DNA from 2 places in the Halobacillus sp. AWM4_238 genome. Region 2 is predicted to be linked to the other one. Evidence: a T-box and tRNA genes for the amino acid it is inferred to sense, from the RefSeq annotation. Region 2 holds a T-box; the other holds one or more tRNA genes.
The links. The T-box of region 2 lies ahead of ACXACN_RS09215 (valine--tRNA ligase). A T-box ahead of a tRNA ligase gene usually reads a tRNA of that ligase, here a tRNA-Val.
Positions count from the first base shown of each region.

Region 1 (15,201 bases), 1.5 Mb from region 2:
CACCTCCGTGAATTTCCTTTCACTGGAGATGTCATCATGGTTCGTATCTTCCGTGGAAAAGATTCCATCGTTCCTCACGGGGATACAGAGTTGAAAATGGGTGACCGCCTGATCGTAACCGGTTCTCATGAGTATGTAGATGAACTGAAAATGGAACTAGAATATTGTGAATGGTGTTAACCCTCAACCGCTCCTTCTCATCACGAGAAGGAGCGGTTTTTTATATTCCTGTTCTTCCACAAACGCTCCCGATTGTGGAAGACTCAGTTTCGAGATGTTCCCGGGGTTCGTTGCCTGGTTGAGCGTTAGGGGTGGCTGGGAAGCAACTCGTCTAGCTCCATCGCCCAGACACTCGCGTCATAAGCAGAACAGCAAAGGAATGAAAGGGCACATTCCGTTGCTGTTCTGCTTATGCCAGTCGTGTCTACCAGGGCGATTCCGCATTTGAACACTTTCCTGTGGGGGAGTGGCGAGCTTTCTCGGGCGGTCTGCCGCACTAAGGGATCTCGCCGATCTCCTTTCTCCCACGGGAGTCTCGCAGCTTCCCAACCACCCCTTTCATAGTAAAGAGAAACGAACCCCTATACCTAGAGGAAGTGTCTCCAATTTCACCTCCAAAGGCAGGCATAAAGCGCTCTGTATCAAGCTTATAAATACTGAGTGCCTGCTTGTGGAGAGGTTATATGATCCACTTCCCTCAGTCTCCTCAGTCATTCAAGGTGATTGTTCCAGAAGTGATTTCGAGAATCTTCCGCCCCTACCCACTCAACAAAAGTTTCGAAATCAAGTCTTGCACAATCCTGCCATTATATTGAATAACATCGTTCGATATCCTGATTTTGGATAGAGAAGGGGCTTATGTGAGTGGAAATAGGGAAAGGATAAAGGGAAGTTTGTTTTTCAAAAGCGTATGGTTTAAAATAGGAGCAGGTACTAATAACAAATACTAATTCAGATCCTACTACCTCAAGGAGGGTACTTAATATGAACTTTTCATTAGAAGGACGTACGTATGTCGTCATGGGAGTGGCGAACAAACGAAGCATTGCCTGGGGAATTGCCCGCTCGCTACATTCCGCTGGAGCGCGCTTGATTTTTACCGTTGCATCTGAGCGCTTCAAAAAGTCGGTTCAGGACCTTGCCGATACTTTAGAAGGTGGCGAGGAGTCACTCGTATATGAATGTGACGTGACGGATGATGAAGCGATTATCCAGACATTTGAACAAATCAGCAAAGACGTAGGAACGATCCATGGACTTGCGCACTGTATCGCTTTCGCCAATCGGGAAGAATTGAAAGATGAGTTCCTAAACACAAGTCGCGATGGTTTTCTTACCGCACACAACATCAGCTCTTATTCTCTGACAGCTGTCGCTCGTGCAGCTCAACCGTTGATGACAGATGGAGGAAGTATTGTAACACTTACTTATCTTGGTGGAGAGCAAGTCGTGAAAAATTATAACGTCATGGGTGTAGCGAAAGCGAGCCTGGACGCAAGCGTCAAATACTTAGCGAATGACCTTGGTAAACATAACATTCGGGTTAATGCCATCTCTGCTGGCCCGATCCGTACACTTTCTGCTAAAGGTGTTGGTGATTTCAATCAAATTCTTAAAGTAATTGAAGAACGTGCGCCACTGGGCCGTCCTGTTACTCAAGAAGAAGTCGGCGACACGGGTTATTATCTAATGAGTGATTTATCACGCGGAGTGACTGGGGAAGTCATTCACGTGGACTCTGGATTCAGCATCGTAGCCTATTAATTTAATCAAAACCCCGTTACTACATGTGTAGTAGCGGGGTTTGTCATTTCATCCAGAATTGTAGATATGTCCAAACGGATTCTTCTTTTTTTGTACTATAGGATGCAGCAAACCTTACCACTTCTGTTAATGGTAGTACGGCTTTTCCGTTAGGGCCACATAACAGTGCGTAATGATCATCATAGCTGCCTTGATAACCTGCGATCCATGTTATCAGTTCAGAAAATGTGGTCTGCTCCCCAATTTTTAACGGGAACATTTTACTGCTTCTTTGCTGCTTTAGTTGTTTGGAAATGGATGTTGGTAGCGGTGGTGGGGGATAGCCTGGTTTTGCAAAGTAATATCCCTGCATGAGAGAGATCCCCATCTGAGTCAACTGAAGGCACTCACCTTCAGTTTCTACCCCTTCGGCTATAATCCCTGCCCCTAACTTCTTTCCGATATGTTGTAACGCTTCTACCATGTATTGTTTTTCACGGAATTGATGGATATCAGTAATCAAGGATCGATCTATTTTCATATAGTCGGGTTTTAATTCAGAAATCATCTGCAGCGAGGAATAACCTGCACCGACGTCATCAATCGCTACTTTAAATCCTTGCGACCTGTAATGTTCCAGAAGTTTTCGGAAGCTTTGAAAATCAGAAATGGCAGAGTGCTCAGTGATTTCAAAGACAATCTGGTCCGGGTTCAACCTTGTGTTTTTTAAAACGGTATGAGTGAAGCCTGGAGTGAATGAATGGTCATGAATAACATTAGGCGTCAAATTCACCCACAACTGCTGTTTTTCTTGTAAATGGTCAGCGATCGAATCAATAGCAAGTTCACGTGTATGCTTTTCCAGTTGAAATAAACGGTTCGTCTGATCGGCAAACTCGAAAAGTTCAACAGGGTTTTCAAAATACGCACTTGGAGGAAATCTTGTCAGTGCTTCAAAACCGATGACGCTTTCTTTATGAATGTCGATAATCGGTTGGTAATGGATAAAAAGTTTGTCCTCATTCATATATGAAGCTAGTACATCCTCAGATGACTTGCGCTCTCGTTGTTGAGCAAGGCTCATGAAAACACTCCTAATCAATGGTCTATCTTTATCATAACAATCGTAAAATAAATGAATCGCCAGGTTCTGTAAAATTTGTGTAAAATCATGAGAGGTTTTGTCAAATGAGGACAAAAGTGAACATGGTTTGTGACTCATACATATATATACAATGATGACCGAATGGAAAAGGAGAGATCTTGATGGCAGATGAAAAGCGACTTGCTAAGCAGCCGATGCTTTATATTGTCCAACCTAAAGGTTTGAAACCAGCAGAAGTTCCCATGCAAACAAGCTTTCGAAGTCAGCGTACTTCTACACCAGAAGAGAAGACAGAAAAGCCACCGACCGAAGCTCCATCGAATGAGCGTGAAATACGGATGCGAAGACAAAACTCCCCACACCGTCAAGAGCTAGCCAAGTTGAATACACCTGATGAGGTGGAAGGAGAAGAGGGTACCGAAGATGCTTCTGCTATAAATTCAGAAGATCAGGTAGAAAAGGATGCGCCTCGAGATCGAAGACAACGATTTCATGACATGACGCTCGAGGAAAAAGTTCTATATTTCTTCAATCTCTCCCCGCACGTTCCAAAAATGAAGTGTGAAGTATCGACAGAAGAAGAAAACTACAGGGGGTACATTACGGATTATGTAGATGGTATTGTCCATATGAAAGTTTTTCAGCGCCCATTTCAGAGGGAAGTAGCTTTTGAATCCATTAAGGATATTCGACTCCTAGGGTTTTAGGATAGTGATGAAAAAACCGCGCATCTGTGCGCGGTTTTTATAAACCTTATAGAGTTGCTGCTGCAGGAAGACATGTGACGTGGCAGAAGCAGTTCAAATCTACTGTGATGCAAATTCCTGAAGCGCGAAGGTTTCTGCAGCTTTGATCAGCCGGTGATTTTGGATCGAATCTTCTGTGATGATGTGAGCCTTCAACCTCATCCTCGTCGTCACCGTCATGACGGCGTTCAGCAAAAAGAAGTTCAAGGATAGCACAACCATCGTCGTCTACAGATTTAACTCTGAAGAAGAAGCTTCCTTTCACTCTGCAATCTTCGCCGCTTCGTTTTGAACCGAAACCTTTAAAAGGTGTGCATCCATCTTTACAGTAAAGGATGACTGGTACAGTGTCGAAGCCGGAACCTCCACCAGTATCACCTAAAAGGTCTGCGATTGAACGCTCACAGCTTGTTGTGCAATCGTGCAGAACATCATTTTGAGCATCGACGATATCTTTTAGAATATCAATCACACATGAACCTGAATCGAATCTTTTTCCACAGCTCATTTTCTAATTTCCCCTTTCCATACGTATTGACGTATTGTCTTTACTAGAATATGAATTGTGTTCTTGTCGGTGTGGGCATTTGTCTCTTTTCTCTCAAACCATACTTTTTTTGTCCATACTGGGCAGGAGACTATACCCAACTGGGGCAAACACCATAGATTAGAAGTGAATTCGAATAAGGAGTGAATGGAATGTCTGATAAAAAAAGGGTCATCCACGTGAAGGACCTTGTCATCAAAGCGGATAACGTCATTATCGAGCCCCAGCGTTATGATCGCCATGACCGAGATGACCGAGTCGATCCATTTTTCGGCGGACCGAGAAGGCGTAGAGAAGATGAGTCAAGAGATGAAAGCAGTTCAAGAAGCCGCCATCATGATGAATCTTCCGATCGCCGCGGAGAATTTCGTTGGTTTTAAGAAAATAAAGAGTGAGCCACTACAAGGTACGTAGTGGCTTTTTCTTCATGGGAGATAGGTTGAATGATGCTAAGTGTGATGGAAATAATCTTGCTGGCGCTTGCCACCTTCCGATTGACGCGTCTCATTGTTAGAGATTACATCATGGAATGGTTGCGGAGACCTTTTATAGATGTGAAGGTGATTCAAAACGAAAACGGGATTGAAGAGGAATGGGTGGAGCCGAAGGGTTTTATCGGTGAAGGGTTAAGTTGTCAGTGGTGTGTCGGTGTATGGTCTGCTTTAATCATGCTTTTCTTTTATATCATCGTTCCATATGGGGAGTGGTTGGTGTTATTGCTCGCTCTTGCCGGGCTGCAGTCCATCATTTACACGTGGGTCGATCGAAGATGACAGATAAGAAGGAAAAATCTTTATTTGACGTATTAAAGGAAATTGAGGTAGAAACGTCGAAAATGAATGGAATCATTAAACAGCCTGAAAAGAAATTCAACGAGTGGGAAAAAGATTTTCAGGCGTGGGACCGTCGTTTCTCAAAACGGATGACGGATATGGAAAAGTTTTTGACCAAACAGATGGGAAAGATGGAACGTTTCTTTGAATAGGAAAAAAGGGTATAGATCAGAGAAGGAGGAGTCACTATGGGATATATTCTGCCTGTAAATCATTATCAGTATCAGGATTATCAAACCCGGATTACTCAGAAGGATCGATCACCTTTTGCCCTTGAAAAAGTGTTCAAAGCTACGCTTGATAATAAAATGAAGCACAATCACTCTTCTGATCAGGAACGTGTGGAAGACCAACGTGTTAGATCCATCCATATACCTAGGAGTGCCCATGCGCTGAATAACCTCCATCCTGTATCACAGATTGGTACAGAGAAGATTCTTTCTAACATGACAGGAAAAGGGCGTCACTTTAGCGAAACTGTATGAAAAAGCTAAAGGAGTCGTGGATATGTCTTTTCGACAGCTAAGTGAATGTTGTTATTACTTTCATAGTTCCGTCAATATCGGATACGTTCATCAAGGGGAGGATGGGGTGCTCATCGATGCAGGAATTGATGCTTCATCCGTGAAAAAGGTGCTCAAAGAGCTTGAGAAACGGGAGCTCCCTTTGACGCACCTTTTTATTACCCATGCCCACGCTGATCATTACGGAGGGGCTGGTTTTGTTCAGAAGAACTATGATCTACATACTGTCGCACCAAAGTTTGAAGAAGCCATATTAAGGAATCCTGGTCTGGAACCTCTTTATTTATTCGGGGGCAATGAACCTCTGCCGGAGTTGCATAATAAATTTTTAGAGGGGCCTGCTTTACGGATTGATGAAATCGTGGAAGAAGGGGAGGTCCATTTTGGCTCTATACAAGCAGAAGCGTATCATCTTCCTGGTCACAGTTATCATCAGTTGGCCTTGAAAATCAAGGATATCCTTTATGCTGCTGACAGTTATTTTAGTATGGAGACACTAAGGAAACACAAGATTCCTTTTATGACAGATGTCAGTTTAGCATTAGATAGTTTGGGTCATCTCTCTCAAATTTCTTGCAAAGGGTCCGTTCCTGGTCATGGGAAATTTGAGACATCTCCTTCTTTGACCATTCAAAACAATATGGATTATCATGAGCAGCTGTCCGCATGGCTGCATCAATACCTTACGGAAGAGGGACCGGTGGCGCATGAAGTCATCGTGTCAGCCATGTGTGAACATTATAAAGTGGAGGCCCTAGGTTTATCCCAATGGCTTTTATTTAGAACAGCGGTGACCGCTTATTTGATTGGATTAAAAAAAGCGGGCCTCGTGGAGGACCGCATCATGAACAACACATGGAGTTTTTATGTTACAGACCAATAACAAATAACCCCGGATCGCCTTCCTTGTGCTCAGCGTACATGACTTCCGAAGGATTATTGAAGTGTTGAGCTTTCAACTGGTCATTCAGCCACTTCTCATCAAAACCTGCTTCCCTGAGATTATCCCAAATAACCTCGCCATCACTGATGATGGTTCGTGGGAGAGGGACATGATGGGGGGATAACTTCATATCCTCACGTGTAACATTTTGGTATTGGGAAGATTTGAGGACAGAAATGGTTCCGTCTGTTTCTAGGACGGCGTATTGAACTTCCTGAATTGAAAAAACATCTTTCGAACGTAATAAATGCTGAAGTTGATTAAGATCTAACTTGTTTTTCTTAAGCTGTTCGCGATCAATTTTCCCTTTATAAATGACGAGAGAAGGACTGCCTTCCAACATTTTCCTTGTACCTTTAAACTTTTGTGTAATCATTTCAGTCGTATAAATGAGGATACTCCACAACATAATGGCAAAGCCGATATCAAGAATTCCCACATCTTCATCATAGAGTGCATTACCGACTAACTCACCAAGGACGAGAGCAGCGATGAAATCGAAAGCGGTAATTTGAGTGATCTGGGATTTTCCAAGCACTTTCGTCATAACAAAAAGTGCAACAAATCCAAAAAGTGTTTCCACAGTAATTTGTAAGTACTCCATTGCGTTTCACGATCCTTACCTGTAGCCTATACGTTTCATTCTAGACAAAAGGACGGCAAGATAAACGAAGAAACTCCGGGAGCCCGGAGTTTCTTTTTGTCTATCGCATTATAATTTTTTTACCATTGTAACATGTGGAATGCCGGCATCCATGAACGGATCTGAAATCGTTACATACCCAAGAGATTCATAGAAGGCCTCCGCATGGGTTTGGGCATTCAATTTGGCTTTATCAAAGGCGTAGTCACGGATGACTTGTTCCATGGAATCGATGATTTTTTTACCGTGTGAACGACCACGGGATTCCTTAACAACACAAATCCGTTCAAGCTTCCCATACCCTTGAACAAAGCGTAGGCGGGAAGCAGCGACTGGATGCTCGTCCTCATATCCAACAAAATGGATGGAGGTATCATCGTATTCATCCAATTCTATTTCCAAGGGAACTTGCTGTTCCTCTACAAAGACGACGCGTCTTACGTAGAACGCGTCGTCTTTTTGCTGATTATTTTTAACCTTTACGATGTCCACAGAACATCACCCTTTGCCAAGGCGGAATGTTTCATAAACACTCCAAGCCCCATTTTCAAGCTGGTAAAGCAATTGAAAACGATCGACTTTGTCATTTAAGTCGAATTTCAACATACGCAGGCTGCCATATACATCAGAGAATTCTTCATCCGAGAGCTTTTGGGCAATCGTGATATGAGGAACAAAAGAAAAATCTTTTTCCTCGGGGAGTTCTCCAGCATGCAGCTTGTCATTTAATTCGAAGATTTCATCAGACGGTTCGATTTTCAAGTAAATCGTATTAGTAACGGGAGAGAAAGAGCTAACCTTATAAACGCCATAAGAAAAAGGGTCTGTATTTTTAGCGATTTCGCTCAACTCAGGAATGATTTTGTTTTCAATTTCATCTTCCTCTGCTTCAAACGCTTCTTTCATCGTAATATGCGGGGGAATCAACGCATAATGGGGATCGTAACGCTTGCGGTATGAATTCGCCACATCCTGTACTTTTTTCGATGGAAAAACTGCTATTCCGTATCTCATTGGACTAACCCTCCTGTTTCCTTCTATATCGCTATTCCTTATCAAACATCTTCAATAAAGCATGTTCAAAATCCTTCTGCCATGTGCCCCATGTATGATCACCATCTAGTTCATGGTACGTGTACGCGAGAGGTTGGCGATTCAAGAAGTCACGCAGCTCTCGGTTAGGCTCAAGAAAATTCTTTCTAGCCCCTTCAGTCGTTTCAACATCAGTTTCTTCTAATCCAATAGTATGATAAATGGTCAAGGAAGAAAAGTCTTTGGTCGATTGCACGACCTCTTTGACATGCTCATCTACATAAGGACTCTGCATGATGACATTCCCGAAGATGTTTGGAAACTTCACTGCTGTCATTAGAGCAAGCGTTCCCGCTAGAGAATCACCGACAAGTGTACGTCCGCGCCCCATGCAGTACCCAGGCAACTCTTCGTCCAGGAAAGGTACAACTTCGCGAATGAGGAAATTGACGTAGTCCCCTTGTTTTTTGCCATCTGGATGATATTTGTCCTGGCGATCATATTTGTCGTTGTAGTGAATGCCAATAAAAATCGTGTTCTCAATTTTTTCCTCTTTATGGAGTTTATCACTTAATGTGGCCGCTCGCCCCATTGAGTAATAATCGTTTCCATCCTGCATGATACAGAAATGGTATTTGTATAATGGAGAGAAGTTCTTTGGGGTGTATACCCTCAGTGTCATTGTCTCCTGTAAGTATTGACTATCTATCGTATATTCTGTCATGGATCCGTCTCTACCCATTTTCCGACCACCTCCTCACAGCATGGAAAGTTCATTTAGGCTTTCCCATTAATTTTTTCATGTAAACGTTCCATTATATATTTTATCATATAATTGTCGAAAAAGTTGAAAAGATGATAGGTGGGATTTTAAGGCAATAAGTTCTACGCTATTTTTACGGATGTTTCACTAACTGGCAGGTTTCTATAAGACTTGATTTCGAGATTTTCGAGGGAGTTAGGGGCTCCGGGAAAAGGTTCGCTTTCCGTGGGCGAGTGATGAGCCTCCTCGAGCTAACGCTCTGCGGGGTCTCATCTACCACGCACTTCCCACAGGAGTCTCACCGTTTCCCTCCGCCCCTTTGCTATAATAATGTTCTCGAAAATTCCCTTTTACAGCAACCTGACGAGTTCTGTCATGAAGATCTGCTCACCCAAGCCGTTATAGAGTTGTTTAAACCAAGAGTTCTGCACGAATAAGAGCGAGGAAACAGGGTCTGGGAAACGTCCGCATGAAAACCGAATGGAGACACGAACGTGTGTGTCTTTCTACTGACTGTTCCAAAACACTGCAAATCGTCGTTTCCCTGACCCCGTATCCATGGCCAGGAATTGTGAATCTTTATTTCAACCAGACAAGGCTGCCTTTAAGCATGCGTGGTGTGTGCTACCCGCGCTCCCGTGGAAAGCGAGTTGCTTCCCAACCACCCCTGGCGCCCACCACGGCAAACGAAACCCGGGAACATCTCGAAACTGAGTCTTCCACAATCGGGAGCTTTAGTGTGAATGGGGAGGGAGATAAGTTAGGGAAAACTTGTTGACATTGTATATATTTCGTAGTATAGTATTCTTTGTCAGTAAGTTAATATTCTTACATACGATTCCGTAGCTCAGCTGGGAGAGCGCCACCTTGACAGGGTGGAGGTCGTTGGTTCGAGCCCAATCGGAATCACTAAATAAAAAAGTGAGCATTCATTATGAATGCTCACTTTTTTTATGGTCTTAGATATGGGCAAAGGGTAATCTTAGGACAAGTGATCTTTGGAGCAAAGTGCTTGCCCCAAAGGAACTCTGAACATAGGGCACTCTACAAAGGTATTTATCCCTTTCGTGCCCACAGTACGCTCATGCTTTATTCCTTCTGTAAGGTGAAGTCTTTGTTACATGCATTAGCTAATTTACGAACCTCATTATTGAACCTTTTGAAATCGAGTTCATCCAAATCATCCGTTTTTACTGCATTGATGATGGTTTTACCAAATGTCCATACATCCTCCTGAACCGGTTGGTCATTTATTGCTGCGATTTTATACAAGGATTCAAGCACACTATTCATGACGGAGATGTCATGATACCCATAGATCTTTATTTGATAAAAGCTTTTATACAGATACTCTTCAAATGATTTTGGCTGTGCAATCAAGCGAAGCTCTTCATCTTTATCAATGTAATACCGGATCGGCTCGTACACAGAGGCCAGTTCTATAAGCAGGGATCCAATCCGGTTTATGCAATTCGTTGCGGTATGGGGATCGTTCAGGCTTGGTGAGATGGCTCTGACGGCAATCTCTACAAGCTTTTGTATAGAGAATTCGACATCCTGGGTATCAATCCGTTCATTTCCTATTAAAACATAAGCGGTGCATTCTTCTGGGTTCTGAAGTTCACCTTCAGCATCTTTCCAATAATAAAAGAGAGGCATTCCTTTTTGAATGTAGTCTCCCATTAAGAAACTGGTTTCAAGAACGAGTGTATGGTTTTTTGCCCACTTAATAAGAGAGCCGTACTGAACATTTTGAACATAACCAGATTTCTCAGCAAGGATCACGTGAGCCGTTGATTGGTCTAATTTCTTTAGCTTATTGTCGTCCCATTCAGTAGCCGTTTGATAATCTTTTTCGTTAAATGTTTTTGCGATGAGCGTTGAGGTGCTTTTTCTAATGGCGCCAATTAGATTATTCACTTTTAGGAAACGCGATGAATGGTGAATGAATAATATGAAAAAGGCTAAACAAATAATAGAAACAATGACTGTAAAGAGGGGGCTTACTAGTCCTAAACCGGGCTCTTTTCCTAATAGGAATAGATTGATAAGAGAAAATATAAAGCCAAAGGAAAATACGCCCAAGACATGTTGAGTCACACGACTCTTCATAAAATCCTGAAGGGTGCGTGGTGAAAATTGTGTAGTGTACGTTGTCAGGACAACCATGATGGTTGAAAAGCTAATCGTTGTCATTGTTAAAATGGATGTCACCATTGAACCATATAGCGTTTGAGCAACAGACGACTTCGTCAAAAAGAGCGCAGGGATGTTGCTTTTATATTCTGATATGATCCATGAATCGATGAGTGCGGTTATTGCCACAGCAACAATTGATAGGACACTGTATATCGTAGGGAGAAACCAAAAGCTGTCCCTGACGTTGATCCAAATCTTTCCTTTGTTCATTGAAATACCTACTTTCTTGTAAGGGGTATGATTCTTAGTATGACCGATATGAGTAGGGATAAAAAGATGCTTTTACAAGAACTTAAAAAACTCTTAAAATTTCATTGACACTTTTTTTGTTCCGTAGTATATTATTATTTGTCAGCAAAAAGTCGACAAAATTCTACATATGATTCCGTAGCTCAGCTGGGAGAGCGCCACCTTGACAGGGTGGAGGTCGTTGGTTCGAGCCCAATCGGAATCATCCATACTAAGTGCCGAAATGGCGTAGTTTCTCATCCAGGGAGAGGCTGCGTCATTTCTTTTTTTTTTTTTGAGATTACAGAAAAATGGACAACTGATCTAGTTGCCCTCATAAGAAAAGAGACAGAAAAGTTCTGTCTCAAAAAATAGAATAAGCGCTAGGATACTTCTTTGACGTTGATGGAAATGATTCGGTCTGTCGTAGGATTGTAGATGACCGCTCCTTCAATGCTGATCTTTTCCTGGGGAGATTCCATGACAAACTTGTAAACTTCCTTCACGTTCCCATTTTGCTGGGTTTGGCTTACTTTACTATAATCGGTAGCATTGTAATTCGGGTATGCTGATTGCGCGATCTCTAAGAGGTATTTGCCCCATTTTTCTTCTTCTAATTGAGGGTTTGGGGTGATCTCTACATTGATGACACCAAGATCCATACTGGCTCCTAACGTTTCGAATGCGTTTCGGTGAAGATTGATTTTGTTTTCCGGGAAATTAGGGACTTGGTCAACGACTGTGACTAAGACGACACGTTGATTGGACACGTTCTTAACTTTTATTGTTTGCCCGCATTGGTAAGGTGAATTCTGACCAACAGCAGCCGTCATATATCTGTTGTTCGACCATGGAATCCCGCACTTGGTCACTTCTCCACCTTCTGTCCATGTGGCCTGGCCGCGCACCGGTTGTCTCAGGTTATACCCATAGTAGTTTGCATGGGTTCCATAGGTTTGAGGGTAGGCATAACGAGAATAAGGTTGGTAGGAATTTGCCCCATATGGATAGGGATAACCATAAGGCCCGTGGTTAATATTGGAGTACATTCATTTTCCCCCTGTCTTTACTTTATATCCTCAATAGCCTATGTCAGCACAGGTTGGCCTGTGAAAGCTTCCACCTTTTTCAGGTTGGTTCTGCAAGCATTAAAAAAAAGCGAAGGAGTAGTCAATCTACTAGGACTAACCAATGGTTATCTTGTGTTGCTCTCGGGGCTTCTTTGAAAATGTTGGCATAGACAGCTTTCATTTCCTCGTAAAGGTCTTTGGAATGAATGGTCCTTAAGTATGCGTCATGGTTGTCATTGAAAGAGCGTAACTTATGTAGGTGAAGCGCAATTTTGTAGGAGTAGAAACGTTCTGGACTCCTCAAGAAAGGTTTTTCTGCAGGGGCTTCACTGTTAGGAGCGAGCGGTTCTTTACTGTGAATCCTTATTTTTTTTGAGGTTTGGTTATCTTCTTCGCATTCTTGTTTGACGTTGTAGAATGTAGCAAAAGGAGCGTCTGATTCGTGATCGATATAGCCTGTCCTAAAACTGAATTCTACTGCTCCTTGATCTCCGGAGACAATACAGAAAGCGTGGTACGATTTTTCTGAGGTAATTCCCGCCATGATTTCTTCTTGATTGCTGAAGCAGTGACAAAAACTTTTGACCATGATGACACCAACCTTTTTCTTCTAGTGTTGGCTCATTATATCATGGTTTGGGGTAGCTCATCTTGTAAAAAGAGAAGGGCTCCTAAAGCCGCTTCTCTCTATCCGTTCACAGGGACACCACCATTGACATGAATCATCTGACCGGTCACATAAGTGGAGTCATGGCTAGCAAGGTAAACATATGCAGGGGCGAGTTCATACGGTTGGCCTGGACGTGCCATCGGATTTGTCGATCCGAACTCCGCCACTTTTTGTTTATCAAAGCTCGCAGGGATCAAAGGTGTCCAAATCGGTCCAGGTGCCACGCCGTTGACGCGTATGCCTTTTTTCACCAAAGACTTTGCCAAAGAACGGGTGAATGTTGTGATGGCCCCTTTGGTTGATGAGTAGTCAATCAATTGTTCATTTCCCTCATATGCGGTGACAGATGAGGTGTTGATGATTGTGCTTCCTTTTTGTAAGTGAGGGAGGACGGCCTTCGCCATATATACATAGGAGAAGAAATTCACGCGAAACGTCTTTTCTAACTGCTGATTCGTAATGTCGAGAAGGTCTTTCTGTGGAAACTGCACCGCTGCATTGTTTACGAGTATATCAATCTTTCCGAAGTCTTTCTTGATTCGCTCTACGGTTCCTACACAAAATTCTGCACTACCGATATCGCCATTATAAAGATGGCACGTGCGACCTTCTGTTTCGATTAACTGCTTTGTCTTCTCCGCATCTTCCTGTTCGTTTAAGTATAAAACAGCAATGTCCGCACCTTCCTTGGCGAAATAGAGGCTGACTGCACGTCCTATCCCGCTGTCTCCCCCTGTAATTACGGCCACTTTTCCTTTTAATTTATCGCTCCCTTTATAGTTCGGATCCACGTATTCTGGCAGTGGTTTCATCTCATATTCAAATCCCGGCTGTCGTTCCTGGTGCTGCTTCGGTTGAATTTCCTTCTTCTGACCGCTCATCTGAACCCTCCTATATGTAAAATACTGGATGACCTGGTCATCCAACTTTAGGATGTCCAGGTCATCCAGTAATATCCAAAAAGAATATTCCTCAACAACATAAGGTCATTTTGTCAAAAACGCAGGGCGTTGATTTGACACTTCGTCCATTGATGTAGGAATTTTCTGAATTTATACTATATTTGAAGGGTGTAAAGGAACAGAATCTACGAGTAGAGGTGAAAAAATGGAGACAACTTTCTCAAAGAAGAATCAGGTAACCATTCAGAACTTCATTGGAGGCGAATGGGTATCGTCGGTAAGCGGGCAAGTGGAGGATGTACCTAATCCTGCGACAGGAGAGATCATTGCACAAGTTCCCATTTCATCGAAAGAGGATGTAGATAAAGCAGTCCAATCTGCTAGAGAAGCTTTCAAAACGTGGAAAAAGGTCCCGGTACCGAAACGGGCAAGAGTGATGTTCAAGTATCATCAGCTGCTCGTAGAAAATCGGGAGGAGTTGGCAAAGGCACTCACACAGGAAAACGGAAAGACAATGAAAGATGCAACCGGTGAAGTGCAGCGAGGCATAGAGTGCGTGGAATTCGCAGCAGGTGCACCAAGCCTTATGATGGGCGACGTTCTTCCGGATATTGCTGAAGGAATCGATTCTGGCATGTACCGTTATCCCGTTGGTGTCGTTGGAGGAATCACCCCATTCAACTTCCCGATGATGGTCCCATTATGGATGTTCCCACTTGCGATCGTGTGTGGAAATACATTTGTATTGAAACCTTCTGAACGCACACCGATTCTTGCGAAGATGTTAGTTGAGCTCATTCATGAAGCGGGGCTACCAGAAGGTGTGCTCAATGTTGTCAATGGTGCCCATGACGTCGTAAACGGATTGCTCGAGCATGACGACGTTGACGCCATTTCATTTGTCGGTTCTCAACCCGTTGCGGAATACGTGTACAAAACTGCGGCCAACCACGGCAAGCGTGTCCAGGCGTTAGCAGGAGCGAAGAACCACTCCATCGTGCTCCCGGACTGTAACTTAGACAAATCAGTGGAAGGAATCATCAACGCTGCTTTCGGAAGTGCGGGTGAGCGCTGTATGGCCTGTTCTGTTGTTGTAGCTGTCGGAGATGTGGCGGATGATCTCGTTGCCAAATTAAAAGAAGCGGCTGACCAATTAAATGTAGGAAATGGTTTAGATGCGGAAACGAATCTTGGACCACTGATCCGTGACTCTCACCGGGAGCGTGTTCTCGGTTATATCGAAGCAGGGGAGC
Region 1 is NZ_JBSWSY010000002.1:250,631-265,831, forward strand. It holds gene ACXACN_RS01330 (monovalent cation:proton antiporter family protein) at 1-180, shown strand, start outside; gene fabI (enoyl-ACP reductase FabI) at 985-1,764, shown strand; gene ACXACN_RS01340 (EAL domain-containing protein) at 1,808-2,827, opposite strand; gene ACXACN_RS01345 (CotO family spore coat protein) at 3,010-3,555, shown strand; gene ACXACN_RS01350 (CotY/CotZ family spore coat protein) at 3,602-4,102, opposite strand; gene ACXACN_RS01355 (hypothetical protein) at 4,294-4,521, shown strand; gene ACXACN_RS01360 (DUF1360 domain-containing protein) at 4,585-4,914, shown strand; gene ACXACN_RS01365 (hypothetical protein) at 4,911-5,126, shown strand; gene ACXACN_RS01370 (hypothetical protein) at 5,163-5,459, shown strand; gene ACXACN_RS01375 (MBL fold metallo-hydrolase) at 5,482-6,381, shown strand; gene ACXACN_RS01380 (DUF421 domain-containing protein) at 6,368-7,045, opposite strand; gene ACXACN_RS01385 (GNAT family N-acetyltransferase) at 7,154-7,576, opposite strand; gene ACXACN_RS01390 (YjcG family protein) at 7,583-8,098, opposite strand; gene ACXACN_RS01395 (alpha/beta hydrolase) at 8,130-8,858, opposite strand; tRNA gene ACXACN_RS01400 (tRNA-Val) at 9,716-9,788, shown strand; gene ACXACN_RS01405 (DUF2254 domain-containing protein) at 9,969-11,288, opposite strand; tRNA gene ACXACN_RS01410 (tRNA-Val) at 11,460-11,532, shown strand; gene ACXACN_RS01415 (DUF3889 domain-containing protein) at 11,690-12,355, opposite strand; gene ACXACN_RS01420 (hypothetical protein) at 12,477-12,965, opposite strand; gene ACXACN_RS01425 (SDR family oxidoreductase) at 13,064-13,927, opposite strand; gene ACXACN_RS01430 (CoA-acylating methylmalonate-semialdehyde dehydrogenase) at 14,154-15,201, shown strand, end outside.
Region 1: it has a tRNA-Val gene. The T-box ahead of ACXACN_RS09215 (valine--tRNA ligase) is inferred to sense a tRNA for this amino acid. The anticodon was not compared.

Region 2 (15,201 bases):
ATACACCATCATTATTCAACAAGCGGTTGAATGAAAAAGTGGCCCCATCTTCAAGCTCTGTTCCATCAAAGAGCTTCACAGCTCGTTCCATGCTTGTCTCTTTAGGCACATCAACTGTCTGGTCACCGATGCTTTCATAAAGAGCAGAAGCATTCCCTTTTACAAAGTCATAAGCCACATACTCTAAAGAGGAATCTATCAATTGTGCTGCTTCCCTTTTCACAGTTTCAATGAATTGTTCCTCGGAAAACTCTGCAGCCAACGAATCGTTCATATAAGATTTCAAATCCGTTACATAAGATTCATCAATGGTTACCTGCAAATCCCTGATGGTTGTATCCATGGCTTCTTCAACTGTTGATTCCACATCAAAGCGTATCATTTCCGTATCAACAGCCAGTTCCTTACCATCCACTTTGACTACAATCGAATGGCTGTCTTTCCAAGACTGCACCTTTTCTCGGAGCAGTTGTACCGCTTCATCTCTACTTTTCTCCGAAATATTGACGGAAGCAATGACTGTGTTTTCCGGGAGGTGTTTACCAGTGGTTACATATTGGATTGCCGCTGAACTTCCAATTGTGAAAAGAAACATAGACATCCCCACGGCAACCACTAATGAAAGCAGCTTAAGATTCAATGTTTGTTTCAATCATTCACACCTCCTCAGAACCTATTTGAATCACTTTACATTCATGCTCAATTCAACCATGACACTTGGACCGTACTGCTTCAATTGGTCGATTTCAGCTCTAGTTAATACTGTCCCTTCTGAGACAACGGTTTCCCCCTGGGAATTCACGATATTTTTCGTCGCTTGCTTCCCTTCCAACAATTCATCCTGCTTACGGTCTAAGTCATTTATCCGCTCCTGGTTAGAGGTTGCTTGGAAATGATAGGATTTCTTTGTTTCAACAGGCATGGGAGATTCCTCAACCTTTTCAGTCTTCACTTCTCCAGTAGCAAACTCTTCGTTCAGTATGAGCAGATTTTCACCATAGGTGATAATGTATTCAGCAGAAACTTCCATACTACTTTGATCACCTGTTGTTACATCCACAGATAGAATTTGTCCATTCTTTTCATTCACGTAGTACTCTGTGATTTCTCCTACTAACTCCCCGACTCGAGTCATAACTTGCGCGCCTTTAATATACACCTTTTTATTAATCAGTTGATTGGCAATCGGGATTTCATTTAAGTCCAGAATGGAATGCATACTTTCCACAGTGATCGCATATTTCCCGATTCCGATGATTTTTTGAAATGGAATGGCCTTTACACTTACTTGCCAATCCTCATGTTCAACAGTTAAAAAATCTACGGATCCTTTTTCTGGATTGATTACAATGGATTTCACCCTTCCAATTTCTTCTCCGGCTGAAATACTGATGATTGGAAATCCGATAATTTCTATACTCTTTTTCATATTCTTCCTACACACCCATCATTATTTTGTATATTGAACTTGTTGTTGTAACACATACTGTAACTGCTCGACAATGAGAGAGTATGAATTGAATTTATCGATCAACCCACCAACGAACAACTCCAGCTCATCTATTTTTTGATGCTTGATATAATGTTTGATTAAATGATTGGAGATCGAATAATACTCTAAATCCGGCAAATTTTCGGACAGATGTGCTTTAACGTAATTCTCGTACTCAGACCCTGACATGCCCTCTTCCATATGCTCAATCTTTTCAATCATCAACTCTAGCAACTGTTTTCGTAACGCTTCATCTGCAATTAGTTCTTCCTCGTTGTCTTCCTCTAGAGAGAGGCTGTCTTCGTTGTCTTCTATATCCGGATCACTTGAGTAATTGATAGATGGGACGCTGACTTCTTCTTGATATTTTCCCTCTAACGCATTATCCGCATTGTTCATTTCCCGGGTAATATCTTTGTCAAAATCTGTTGTTTCTTTGCTTTCTTCTATGATTTCTTTATTAGATCCTTCATATGGCATCTTAAAGCCCTCTGTATTCTCTAAATCACTCTGGCCAACTTCATCCTCGATAGGCTCAAGCTCCAGATGGCTATCTTCGAAGGCTGAATCAGTCATAAGTTCATTTTCTAAGATGCGCCCCGACTCCTCATTTTCATCCCCTTGAACAATACGTTCTTCATCCTTCTTCTCTATTGAGAGGTCTTCATCTTCAATGGAGTCCAGCTCCGCTGCTTCAAAATCCAATTGTTGATTCCGTTCGGACATCAGTTCTTCTTCTGTCTCTTCCTCTAAAGGTTCCTCTTCCAAGCCCATAGTTGTTTCTTCATTCATCCTACTCTGCACGAGCTCTTCTTCCAATAGAGATTCTTCTTCATTGGCGGCTGCTTGGTCATCATTCGAAGGCCATTCACCTCCAGATGTTTTCGCGTTTAACTCTTCTTCTTGTGGATTGTTGTCTTCTACAAAAAGTTCATCGAGCACTATTTTATTGGAGGGCTGTGAGACCTCCTTCTCATCATCAAGTTTCCCAAGCTCAGGATCCACCTTTTGCTCTTTTAACTCTTCAGTGGATTCACGTTGGTTTAATTTAGGCTCTTCTTCATTGGAAAGAAAATTCGTGGATTCTTCCCCTTCGCCACTCTCTAGGGTTGCATCTTCTTCTTTCGCCCCATTGTACCAATGATCAAAATCATCAGTCGTCGGAGAATGTGGATGCTCCATGGATGATCCTTTTTCATTATTGAATTCAAAAACACCTGGAGCTTTTTCTTGCAGTAGGACTGTAAATAAGAATGCAAGCACCAGCGCAGAAACCATCCCTATCCAAAACGTGTAGGTTAAAGAAGCAAGAAGAGCTAATGAACTAATCAAAGACCCCGTTAACCATAAAACCATCCGCGCCTTCACGGACATATTTAAAGGTGAAAAGCGTAGTATGATAAATGCGAAAGCTATCGTTCCGAACCAAATGAGTAAGTCTGTCATGCTATTTCCTCCTCTCATTCATCATAAAAGTGGGAATCTATTTCTTTCACGGTGATTTTGTCGACCGTGGGAATTCCATCAGGCGGATTCGAGATGATTTCTTCCCCATAATCGATAATGAAACGAGATGTATTCATCGGAAGTTTCTTCTGACCTTTCTCAAACCATGTATCACCAACAAGGAAGTGTGTTCTTTCTCCTACCCCACTCTTTTTCGTATCGCCTTTCATGGCGTTGAGTGTAATGTTTTTACCATAAATTCCGCCTTTAATGACGAGGTTGGACCCAACGCCATACATATCAAGATTGCTATTGGTGTAAAAGAAAGCATTGATAGTTTTTAAGTTTTCATTGTCAGGACTAATATACAAGTTGTTGTTTGCTATGGTCAGTGGACCTTCACTTAGAATAATAAGCGTCCCCGACTTATTTTCTATCCCTTCAATCCGTCCACCATAACTAATATAAATCGCACTATTTGTATCAATATCCCCTTTAATGTTCAAGGAACCATCGACATAAACAGCACCATTTTCCAATGTCAGATCTTCAATGGTGGAATTATTTGTAAAGTAATCAGACCATACGCTATCAATACGATCTCCTACGTAGATAAAGCCATTTTCATCCACACTCAATTCGCCTGAAAGCTCCGCTTCGCCTTGGATATAGATTGACCCGTCTACCTCCAAATTCCCTTCTAATATTAGATTCCCACTCACAAAAAGATCTCCCTTGACTTTCAGTGAGCCTCGACTAGTAACCTTGAGGTCGGAATAATATTGGTCACATTCATCATCATCACATCTTTCGTATTCACTTAAGGAAATACCTCGATTAATCGTCACAGCGTTACTTACTTCCTTATCTCCAGTTACTGAGAATAGTCCACGGGCGTCTTTTAATGAGTGATTCTTTTTAGTGTTGATATAGGTTTCCACATCTATTTTATCCACTTGCACCGACTCTTCGATTAGTCTAGGAGATATGCTGAAGTATTGTTCGAGATTCTTTTCATCCGGTGTAAACTTAACGATGTTTTCCCCGGCGGACTTATAGTGAAAATCACCCATTACACGCAAGTCCCCATCAATACCAGCATAAGTGGAAGGCACCCAATACCTATTTCTTGATGTGTAATACCCATGATCATCAAGGTAAAGATTGCCACCGGCTTGAACGTCCCCTTTCAAATAAGAAGGGCCATTCAGCACCATGTTCCCCGGTGTTACAGCACTATATTGAAAGACATCAGCGATGGTAGAGACGGTTAAGGTGCGTACGAACTTCCGATCTGACCCTTCAACATCAACCTCAATATCCACTCTTTGTAAGTAGGCCCCGTCCACTCCATCTTTAATTAATTTAGTTTTAATTGTACCGCCTTCATCCAGGCTTTTTCTTGCATCATTCATAACCCTCGAAATTCTACTGATTACATCTTCTAACCTTAAGTACCCTTGCGCCAATTGATTGTTAATTTCATTTATTCCCTTTAATATCCTTGCATGAGCCTCTTGAACTCTCGCTTCCGCGTCGGCTTTTGACTCTATAAATTCCGTATTAGCCGTTGAGAACTGCTGAGAACCGATCGTATAGCTCATCAAACTCAACCCCAAGATACTGAATATGACAAACATTACTAGAACGGTAACCAAGACATATCCATCTTGTTTCATAAATAAATTTCTCATTCGTTACTCATTCCCTAAGCGGAAAATTTTTACAAGGCTGTAGGTTTCATCGGTGTTTTCTTTTAAAATTTCTAAATGAACGGTCAACTTACTGCCAACCTGTTCGAAAGTTGTATTAGATAAATCCATGTCATCAGCATTTTGTTGACTATTGTTAATCAGCAGATGACCATTTTGAATAGATATATCCGTCGTTTCTTCTATGTAAGTAAACGTGGCGTCTTGATCCATGTCGTCTAAACGTGATGATATTGCAGTAAATGCTTGAAAGGATTCTTGATCTTCTCCTTTTACGGCAATCTTATCTACATTGAGTAAATGTTCTTCTATACTCAACATGAGAATGTTTGCTTCTTTTCTTATCTCTGTTTTACTTGAGGACGTTTCAACAGCTCCTGTAACGAAATAAAAGGCATGGTAAGCAGCCACCATGACAATCATGGAGAGGCTCACGACCGCCAGTACTTCCACTAATGTCAGGCCCTTTTCATTCTTGAAGTTCATCGTTCTACATACCCTTCTAGTTGGGTTTCCTTATTGTTGGATGTAATCGTAACAATAACCTTAGTCAGGTAGGGACTTAAACTTTTCTCTTCAGGTTCTGTAACCTTCACATGCCCAGTGTATGGTTCAACGTTTTCAGCATCAGGTAACTCTAACAATTCAGGTATATTCACTCTTATTTCCCCTCTGCCTTTCTGAGCATCCAAATCTTCCAATGATTTAGATTGATAGGCTTTCAGCACTCCATCAGCAATTTCCATAGATGTAAAATCCTCATCAATCGTATTTGATTGTGTCATCGTATTCATAACAATTTGGGATGAAACAATGAACACGACGAGAAGCAAGGCCATCGCTACAATGACTTCCACGAGTGAAAAAGCTTTTTCTTCGCCAAAATGAGGCATCCGCCTTCTCCCCCAATTTACATCTTTTATCAAAATTATAACGCAAATCCAGGGCTTTGTCCTGTCAGAATTCGATAAATTCCTTACGAAACATACAAAAAAACTGTCCAATAAAAGTCATTGAACAGTTTGTACGATTTCATTAAAACTGGCTACACGGTCTCTCCCTCTTTGTTTTGCCCCTACATACATCGCCCGGTCTGCTTGACGGATCAAATCAACCGCTTCTTCGCAATGATCAGGGTAGGTAGCTACACCAATACTTGCTGTTACTGAGATGGAAATGGGTGTTGTTGATTCACGAATATGTTCATAGGCAATAAACGGTTTCTGTATAATACAGGCCCGAATCGAATGAGCAATGTCTAATGCCTCGTTGTTCTCGTAGCCGGGTAATAGAAGGACAAACTCTTCGCCTCCATATCTTGCGAGCGTTCCACGCCCCCTCACTACTTCCTGAAGTCTCTCCGCTAATGAAGCGAGCACTTCATTGCCACTTTCATGGCCAAAGGTATCGTTCACTCGTTTAAAATGATCGATATCTAATAGTATGAGTGAAATGGATTCTATTTTCTTTTGCTCTTGTCCTTCAAAGATATTCAATAGGTGATCCTCAAAATAATGATAATTATATAAACCCGTCAAGCCACAACGTTCACTTCTTTCTTTCGTTTTCTCATAATGTCTTGCATTATCAATCGCTACACCTAAATAGTTGCCAAGGATGTTCAAAATCATGAACTGAAACTGGAAGAAAGCACGTTTTTTTTTGGAGAAAATAGAAATAACTCCGACAATCTCTCCGTTACGCTCTACGGGTACGGACAAAACACTTTCTGCCTGTGTAGGTGTGTATTGATTTTCCAGGTGAGACCATTCTACTTTCTTTTTATAAAAAACACTTGCACCCTTCTTCCACGTATTTCCACTAATGCTCTGGCCCTTAGACAATTGAATAGTAGGAAAGTGAATGTTACCAGAACGATCGAAGAAACGGATCAGTTCCATGCGGTTTTTTGAAGTAATGTCATACACATAGATGTAATCAACGGGAAGGAGTTCACTTAAACGTTCGACAAAAATATCAAGAACTTCTTTCACTCCTAGCTTCCCTGTAAGTTCATGACCAATAATACTCGTTTTTCTTAAATATGTATTTACCCGATTGCTGTTATGGTAGAGCATCAACATCCCTGAAATGAACACGAATGGGATGCCAACAAAGAAAATGGCACTTATCCCAAATTCTGTATAGACTATGTAAAGGACAAACCCGATCGGCAGAACAAGACACGCCGTTAACAGATCCCATGCCAGACCTTTATCCAGCCATTTAATTTCTTTACGATAAAGAACATTGGCTACAAACTTAATAGAAAATTGGTTAAGGGCGATTTGTGATAGGGCATAACAGATGATTGGAAGGGCATCTCCACTATCATTGACAGCTGACGGGCCGTGTGTTCCTCCCAAGGCGTAATAGATCCCAGCTGATACTACTGAAATCATTAAAAACATAAACAAGTTGATAGGTAATCGGTAAAGATTGGTTCGACCAAGCCTCATCTTCCCCATCAGTGCCAATATGGCCACTTGGGAAACCATAAGCTCCACAAAAAGTCCATAATATAAAAAAACTGCAAATGCGATCCCCTGAGTGAAAAAGACAGGGTGATCTCCGATTTGCAGCGGGAATAACGCAACGATGGAAGCAAGGATGATAAATGCAGCAATATCGACCCAGTTCCCCTCAAAAACGGGTGATAACCTTGTGTATAAGTACACTAAACTTGCGGGCCAAATGGATGCCCACACAAACCAAACCGCATATTGCTTTTGCTTCGTCATCCCATCACCCCAACCTAAAGACCTACACTGATTTATGACCATTTATCCATAATAATATAAAGAATATCCCTATCCTATCATAAGTTTTCTTTACTTTCAAAATATTCCCTAATTAAGGAAATGAAATAAAGGGACCCTGTGATGAGCAATAAACCGTCTTCTCCTACAGATGAGGTTGCTTCACGAATTGCCTGTTTATAGTCTTCAACCGCGATGGTTTGATTAATCTCTGAATATTCCGCAAGTTCGTACCCTTGCAAAGCTCTTGGAAAATCAAACGTTGTCATGTAGGCTGTGTCGACGACCGCTTCCAGCTGTTTCAACATTTTCATAACGGGCTTATCCTCCAAAGCAGAATAGACAAGGACAATTTTCTTGTCAGGGTAATGACGTTCCACTGTATCTACTAGCGCACGTGTTCCTTCCTCATTATGCGCCCCATCTATTATCGTTAGGGGAGATTCATTCACTTTTTCAAACCTAGCAGGCCAACGAGTGGAAGCAATCCCTCTGCCATAAAGATTCCGTTCGATGTGCAGCCCGCTTTCTCTCAATAATTCTGCAGCTTGAATAGCTAATGAAGCATTCTCCACTTGGTGGGGGCCCTTCATCATACTCAAATAAGTTCCTGAACGGAACGTTTGATTGTAAAAAACAAACCATTCCCCTTCTTCAGTACTGGATTGATGAAAAACATCAAATTCTTTTCCGAGTTTGAAGACTTTCGACTCGCATTCCTTTGCTTTTTCGTTGACGACTCTCATCGCATCTTCCTGTTTGATCGCTGTCACAACTGGAATCCCCTGTTTAATAATCCCTGCTTTTTCTTGTGCAATTTCCTCTACTGTGGAACCAAGCACATTCATATGATCATGTCCAATGTTGGTGATAAGAGAAAGGATTGGTGTCAAGATGTTTGTCGAGTCAAACCTTCCCCCAAGCCCTGTTTCTATCACCACTATGTCAAGCTGAGCCTCTGAAAAATAAAGCATCGCCATCGCTGTAATGATTTCAAATTCAGTTGGTTCCCCTAATGGTGTCCGACGTAATTCTTCGGATAAGGGTTTAATTTTTACCACCAATTCAGCCAATTCTTCATCTTCTATCGCACGCCCATTGACACTGATCCGTTCGTTGAATGTCTCGATATAAGGCGAAGTGAACGTCCCGACAGACATCCCTTGCTCTTGGAGGATATGGCGCAGAAAAGAGAGTGTAGAACCTTTTCCATTCGTTCCAGCAATATGAACTGCCTTGAATTTCTTTTCCGGATGATCCAGTTTCTCCATCATCCACTCCATTCGCTTCAACCCTGGCTTCACTTTGAATTTCTCTCTAGAGTGAATCCAGTCAATTGCTTCTAAATACTCCATTTCTATTCCCTCACTTCAAAAAAACTCTGTTTCCTTCTTAGTTCCATATAAGCTCCCGATTGTGGAAGACTTAGTTTCAAGATGTTTAGGTGAGTTTAGGGGCTCCGGGAAACAGTTCTATTTCCATGGGGCGGGCGGTGAGCGAGTCATTCCCCGCAGCCCCCATCCACTCAACAAAAGTCTCGAAATCGAGTCTTCCACAATCAATCCTGCCATATAGTCTAATAACTAACCTTAAAACAAACATGGATTCGCTTACTATAATCTTTCAAAAAAGGAGAGTACTCCGTAGAATACCCTCCTTCTCGTTTATGCTTTTAACTCTTTGATCCGTGCTTCTACTTTCGCACGCTTATCAAGGTAGTCTGTTTCTTTTTTACGTTCTTCTTCAACTACATGTTCTGGGGCTTTACTTACGAAACCTTCATTGGAAAGTTTCTTTTGAACACGTGTGACTTCTTGATCCCATTTCTTCCATTCGTTCTCTAGGCGTTTGATTTCATCTTCAATATTGATCAAGCCTGCTAATGGAAGGTACAATTCCGCTCCAGTAATAACGGCTGACATCGCTTTTTCAGGTGCCTGCAAGTCTGTTGCAATTGTCAGTTCACTAGGATTACAGAACCTTTCTAAATAGTCACGGTTCTTCTCCAGTTCTTGAACGATGGCATCGTCTTTTGCCTGAATCATTAGTTGGATTTCCTTGGACATCGGTGTATCCACTTCTGAACGGATATTCCGGACTGAACGGATGATAGAGACCAGGCGATTCATCTCTTCCACAGCTTTTTCATTGTGGAAATCTTCCCTTACTACCGGCCATGATGCCTGTGTAATTGACTCTCCTTCATGAGGAAGGTGCTGCCAAATTTCTTCTGTGATGAAAGGCATAAATGGATGGAGCATACGCATCGTCTGATCAAGCGTGTACGCAAGAATGGAACGAGTCGTATGAATGCGTGCTTCGTCTTCTCCATACAATGGCAGTTTCGCCATTTCAATATACCAATCGCAGAAATCATCCCAGATAAAGTTGTAAAGGTGACGGCCGGCTTCACCGAATTCGTATTTATCGATATTTGTCGTCACTTGCTCAATCGTCTGGTTGAGACGAGTCAAAATCCATTGATCGGCTACTGATTTTTCACCTGTGATATCAATGTCTTCAAATTTCAAATCGCCCATGTTCATCAAGGCAAAACGGGAAGCGTTCCAAATCTTATTGGCGAAGTTCCACGTGGACTCAACTTTCTCCCAATGGAAGCGCAAGTCCTGCCCAGGAGATGAACCGGTGGATAAGAAATAACGGAGAGAATCGGCCCCGTATTTATCGATAACGTCCATCGGATCGACACCATTTCCAAGCGATTTACTCATCTTGCGTCCATCTGCATCACGAACAAGACCGTGAATTAGTACATCATTGAATGGGCGCTCGTTCGTAAACTCCAGGGATTGGAAGATCATGCGGCTGACCCAGAATCCAATGATGTCATAACCTGTAACGAGTACGTTGGTTGGGAAATAGCGTTTATAATCCTCACTGTTCTCATCAGGCCAGCCCATTGTGGAGAAAGGCCAGAGTGCGGAAGAGAACCATGTGTCCAGGACATCTTCATCCTGCTTCCAGTTTTCCAGATCTTTCGGCTCTTCTTTGCCAACATAAATTTCGCCAGTTTCTTTATGATACCAAGCCGGAATACGGTGGCCCCACCATAATTGTCTGGAAATACACCAATCTCTCGTGTTCTCCATCCAGTGTAGATAAGGCTTTTCAAATCGATCCGGAACAAACTGTACTTGATCGTCCCCTTTTTGCAAGTCGATGGAAGCATCAGCGAGTGGTTTCATATCAACGAACCATTGTGTAGATAAATAAGGTTCCACGACCGCTCCGCTTCGCTCAGAGTGACCAACCGAGTGCATGTGTTCTTCAATCTCGAATAGAACACCATCTTCCTGAAGATCTTTAACGATTTGTTTTCTACATTCAAAGCGATCCATGCCCTTGTATTTGCCAGCATTCTCATTCATTGACCCGTCTTCATTCATGACGAGAATTCGTGCTAGATTGTGACGGTTGCCAATTTCGAAGTCGTTAGGGTCGTGTGCTGGAGTGATTTTCACAGCACCTGAACCGAACTCCATATCGACATAATCATCAGCAACAATGTCAATTTCGCGACCGACAATCGGCAGAACCGCTTTTTTACCGATCAAGTGCTTGTAGCGCTCATCTTCCGGATGTACCGCGATCGCTGTATCTCCAAGCATCGTCTCAGGACGTGTGGTTGCAATTTCAATGGTTCCTTCTTCATCTTTTAATGGATAGCGCATATGATAAAAGGCGCCTTGCACATCTTTGTACTCCACTTCAATATCAGATAAAGCTGTTTGCGTGGCAGGATCCCAGTTGATGATGTATTCTCCCCGGTAGATCAGACCTTTCTCATAAAGGGTTACAAAAACTTCTTTAACCGCCTGAGATAGACCTTCATCAAGAGTGAAACGCTCACGAGAATAATCAAGACCCAAGCCCAGCTTTTCCCATTGGGCACGGATGAACTTCGCATATTCATGCTTCCATTCCCATGATTTTTCAAGGAATTTTTCACGGCCGAGATCGTGGCGGGAAATTCCCTCTTCACGGAGCTTTGCGTCCACTTTGGCTTGTGTAGCAATCCCCGCGTGGTCCATCCCCGGAAGCCAAAGCACATCAAATCCCTGCATTCGCTTCACACGTGTCAGGATGTCTTGCAATGTCGTATCCCACGCATGACCTAGGTGCAGTTTACCGGTCACGTTCGGAGGTGGAATGACAATTGTATAAGGTTCCTTGTTTTTATCTCCTGTTGCTTCAAAAAATTTACCATCTACCCAGTACTGATAACGGTCCTTCTCAACGGCTGCCGGATCGTACTTTGTAGGCATTGAAAGATCTTTTTGATCCATTCGATCTTCCTCCTTTTATTCTCTTTATAAAAAATAAAAAACCCTTTCATCCTAGAAAAGGACGAAAGGGTTTCATTTCCGTGGTACCACCTTTAATTTACAGGAAGTTTATCCTGTACACTCAAATAAAAATAACGGCTTCTAACCGGCTTCTCCTAATCATCGTTCAAAGAAGCTGCATCAAGGGCGACTTCCATCAACAGGGTTCCTGGAAAACTCTCACCAACTGTTTTCCTCTCTGAAGGAATTGTTCATGTACTCTTCCCTATCTAAGCATTTCACGTATAAAGACTATACTACATATTGTATATAAAAAAGAGGCATTTAGTCAACTACGTCAAAGAAAAAGGCGAAAACCCCTGAGCGAATCGCCCAGGAGCCTTTATCCTCCATGGAAATGAGGTGCTCTTTATGAGTCGTTTGTATCGTTACCGCCTGCCTCCTTGGTGCAGAACTTGGTTGTTTGTTATTGAAAAATCATTGCTGCCCATTGTAATCTTCCAGGCACTACGTACCATCATCTTCCCGACTACATTCGATATCTTCCTTCTCGGATTGGTCCTCGGTTTGTTTTTTGCTTTTAAATATAAATGGATTTAGTTCGGAATATACACAATCTGCCCAGGGGAAACATCATCTTTGTAATCATTGACACGTTCTAACTGTTTTAAAGAGACTTCATACTTCTCCGCAATCGATGACAACGATTCTTCTTCCTGGGCAATATACATTTTCATTTGCGTGTACGTGTCTTCTCTGTTCGGGAACAAATGCTTAAAGATTTGTTTGATCCCATCCATACCCCCAGGTGCCTGAGCACTTTCTTGATCGGACTCCTCACTGCTCGACTCTTCTATACTGACTTCGCCCCAATCCTCACTATCATAGGAAGGCTCCTCCTGTTTGAACTGGGTATTTTCTTGTGCGTGACCGAAAAACTCAGGAAAACTTTGTGACTTCTTATAAAACCAGCGTCCATCTTCCTCTTCTTCCACATGCTCACTTTCATCACTATCATCAATGCGGAAAACAGGGGCTTCCCGTTCCGGAAAGACAGGGGATTCTTTAGGACTATGCGCTTGGAAATTGACGGGTCCAACTGTTGCTGATTCATCGAACCCCGGTTCATTCGATGCTCCTTGTTGTTTTTCTTCCAGCCCGTTAATATTCACATGGGCATGAAGACGAAGTTGACGGTTGGCTGGAAGCTCATAATCAAAACTTTCGATGTCGATGAGTACATCTTCTAAATTCGATACTCTTTCTAATGGTACCGTGATCTCCACCGGAAATGAGTGGTTGAATGTATGAACACCTTCTTCCGATGGTTCGACTTTATCCATGGTTCTCACAGAAGGTGCAAGGGGACTCTCATCCTGAGCATCCTGACTTCCTGTAGGAATGTATTCACCTGCAAGGTCGACCGTCCCTTTCAGTCGGACCTCATCTCCAAGCTCTTCTATAGTAATTTCAGGTTCCAATGATATACCGATTAACTCGCGAACTCCCTGTCCTTCCTTAAACCATATCGATTCATCTAAATAAAAGGAAAATACATTTTGTTTGTTTTGCAAAGTTCGGTCCCCTCCCTAAGGTAATAAACACTTTCCTCTATTATCACCTTATGCGAGACTTAGAGTAATATACATAACGAAAGCGCATGGGGAACCCCCATGCGCTTTCATTTGAATTACCGTTTTATTTTTGAAAAGACTTTATCCGCTGCTTGGATCGTTTTCTCAATATCTTCATCTGTATGTTTGACAGATAAGAAGAGCCCTTCAAATTGAGAAGGAGGGAGATACACACCTTCTTCAATCATCCCCTGGAAATAGTGCGTAAATAAATCCAAGTCCGATTGGTTGGCTGTTTCAAAATTGGTGACCGGTTCGTTTGTAAAGAAGAAACCAACCATGGAACCAGCACGGTTGACCGTCAGTGGAATGTTATATTTTTCCGCAGCTTGTTCGTATCCTTCAATTAAGCGATCCACTTTTTTGTTAATGGAAGCATAAGCTTCTTCTGTCATGGCCGAAATGGTTTCAAAACCTGCTGTCATCGCAAGCGGATTTCCAGAGAGTGTACCCGCTTGATAAATGTCGCCGACAGGAGCCACACGTTCCATGATTTCCCGTTTTCCACCGTAGGCTCCTACAGGAAGACCGCCTCCGATCACTTTCCCAAGGCAGGTCATGTCAGGAGTCACATCAAAGTGTCCTTGAGCACTGTAGTATCCCACGCGAAAACCAGTCATCACTTCATCAAAGATCAGTACTGTGCCATTGTCTTCTGTCATCTTCCTTAACTCTTGCAAGAAACCTTCGTTTGGCGGGACGACACCCATGTTGCCGGAGACAGGTTCAATAATGACTGCCGCTAAATCGTCACCGAACTCTTCAAAAACATATCGGACGCTTTCTAAGTCATTATACGGGACTGTAATTGTATTTTGTGCAATGGATTCCGGCACACCAGGGGAGTCTGGGAGACCGAGAGTGGCTACACCTGATCCTGCTTTAATGAGTAAAGAGTCTCCATGTCCATGATAATTGCCTTCGAATTTCAAGATTTTGTCCCGACCAGTGTAGCCTCTGGCCACACGAAGGGCACTCATCGTCGCTTCTGTACCTGAGTTCACCATGCGGAGCATTTCAATAGACGGCACCCGTTCTTTCACAAGGGAAGCCAGTTCGTTTTCCATTTCTGTAGGAGCACCAAAGCTTGTCCCGTTCGCCGTTGCTTTGGTTAAGGCTTCTGTCACTTTCTCATCGGCATGGCCCAAAATTAATGGTCCAAAGCTTAAGACATAATCGATGTACTCATTGCCATCGAGGTCATAAAGTTTAGAGCCTACACCTTTTTCCATAAAAATCGGATCCATCTGGACCGATTTAAATGCACGTACAGGTGAGTTTACTCCACCCGGCATTAAATCTACGGCTTTTGAGTAAGCTTGTTTTGAACGATCAAATGTTTTCATAAAACGACACCCTTTCTGTCCACGTTATTGGTTTAACCAACGTGCTGCATCTTTAGCGAAGTAAGTAATAATAAGGTCGGCGCCTGCTCGTTTCATAGAGGTCAGCTTTTCTAGAACGATCTCTTCTTCATTAACCCAGCCGTTTTGCGCAGCAGCTTTGATCATAGAGTATTCACCACTAACATTGTAAGCGACCAGTGGCAACCGGAAACGATCCTTCACTTCACGCATGATATCAAGGTAGGCGAGAGCCGGTTTTACAATCAAGAAGTCCGCCCCTTCCTCTACATCTGATTCCGCCTCCCTTAATGCTTCCAGACGGTTAGCTGGATCCATCTGATAAGCACGACGGTCACCGAATTGAGGAGAACTGTGAGCTGCATCGCGGAATGGACCATAAAAAGAAGAAGCATATTTAACAGCGTAAGACATGACAGGAATCTGACTGAAGCCTGCTTCATCAAGTCCCTGGCGAATAGCTGCTACAAAACCATCCATCATGTTC
Region 2 is NZ_JBSWSY010000002.1:1,763,820-1,779,020, forward strand. It holds gene ACXACN_RS09175 (VanW family protein) at 1-652, opposite strand, end outside; gene ACXACN_RS09180 (PRC-barrel domain-containing protein) at 683-1,429, opposite strand; gene ACXACN_RS09185 (hypothetical protein) at 1,451-2,938, opposite strand; gene ACXACN_RS09190 (hypothetical protein) at 2,953-4,617, opposite strand; gene ACXACN_RS09195 (PulJ/GspJ family protein) at 4,636-5,136, opposite strand; gene ACXACN_RS09200 (prepilin-type N-terminal cleavage/methylation domain-containing protein) at 5,133-5,543, opposite strand; gene ACXACN_RS09205 (diguanylate cyclase) at 5,661-7,391, opposite strand; gene ACXACN_RS09210 (bifunctional folylpolyglutamate synthase/dihydrofolate synthase) at 7,469-8,764, opposite strand; gene ACXACN_RS09215 (valine--tRNA ligase) at 9,074-11,716, opposite strand; T-box leader at 11,771-11,997, opposite strand; gene ACXACN_RS09220 (hypothetical protein) at 12,128-12,316, shown strand; gene ACXACN_RS09225 (LysM peptidoglycan-binding domain-containing protein) at 12,313-13,290, opposite strand; gene hemL (glutamate-1-semialdehyde 2,1-aminomutase) at 13,407-14,696, opposite strand; gene hemB (porphobilinogen synthase) at 14,721-15,201, opposite strand, start outside.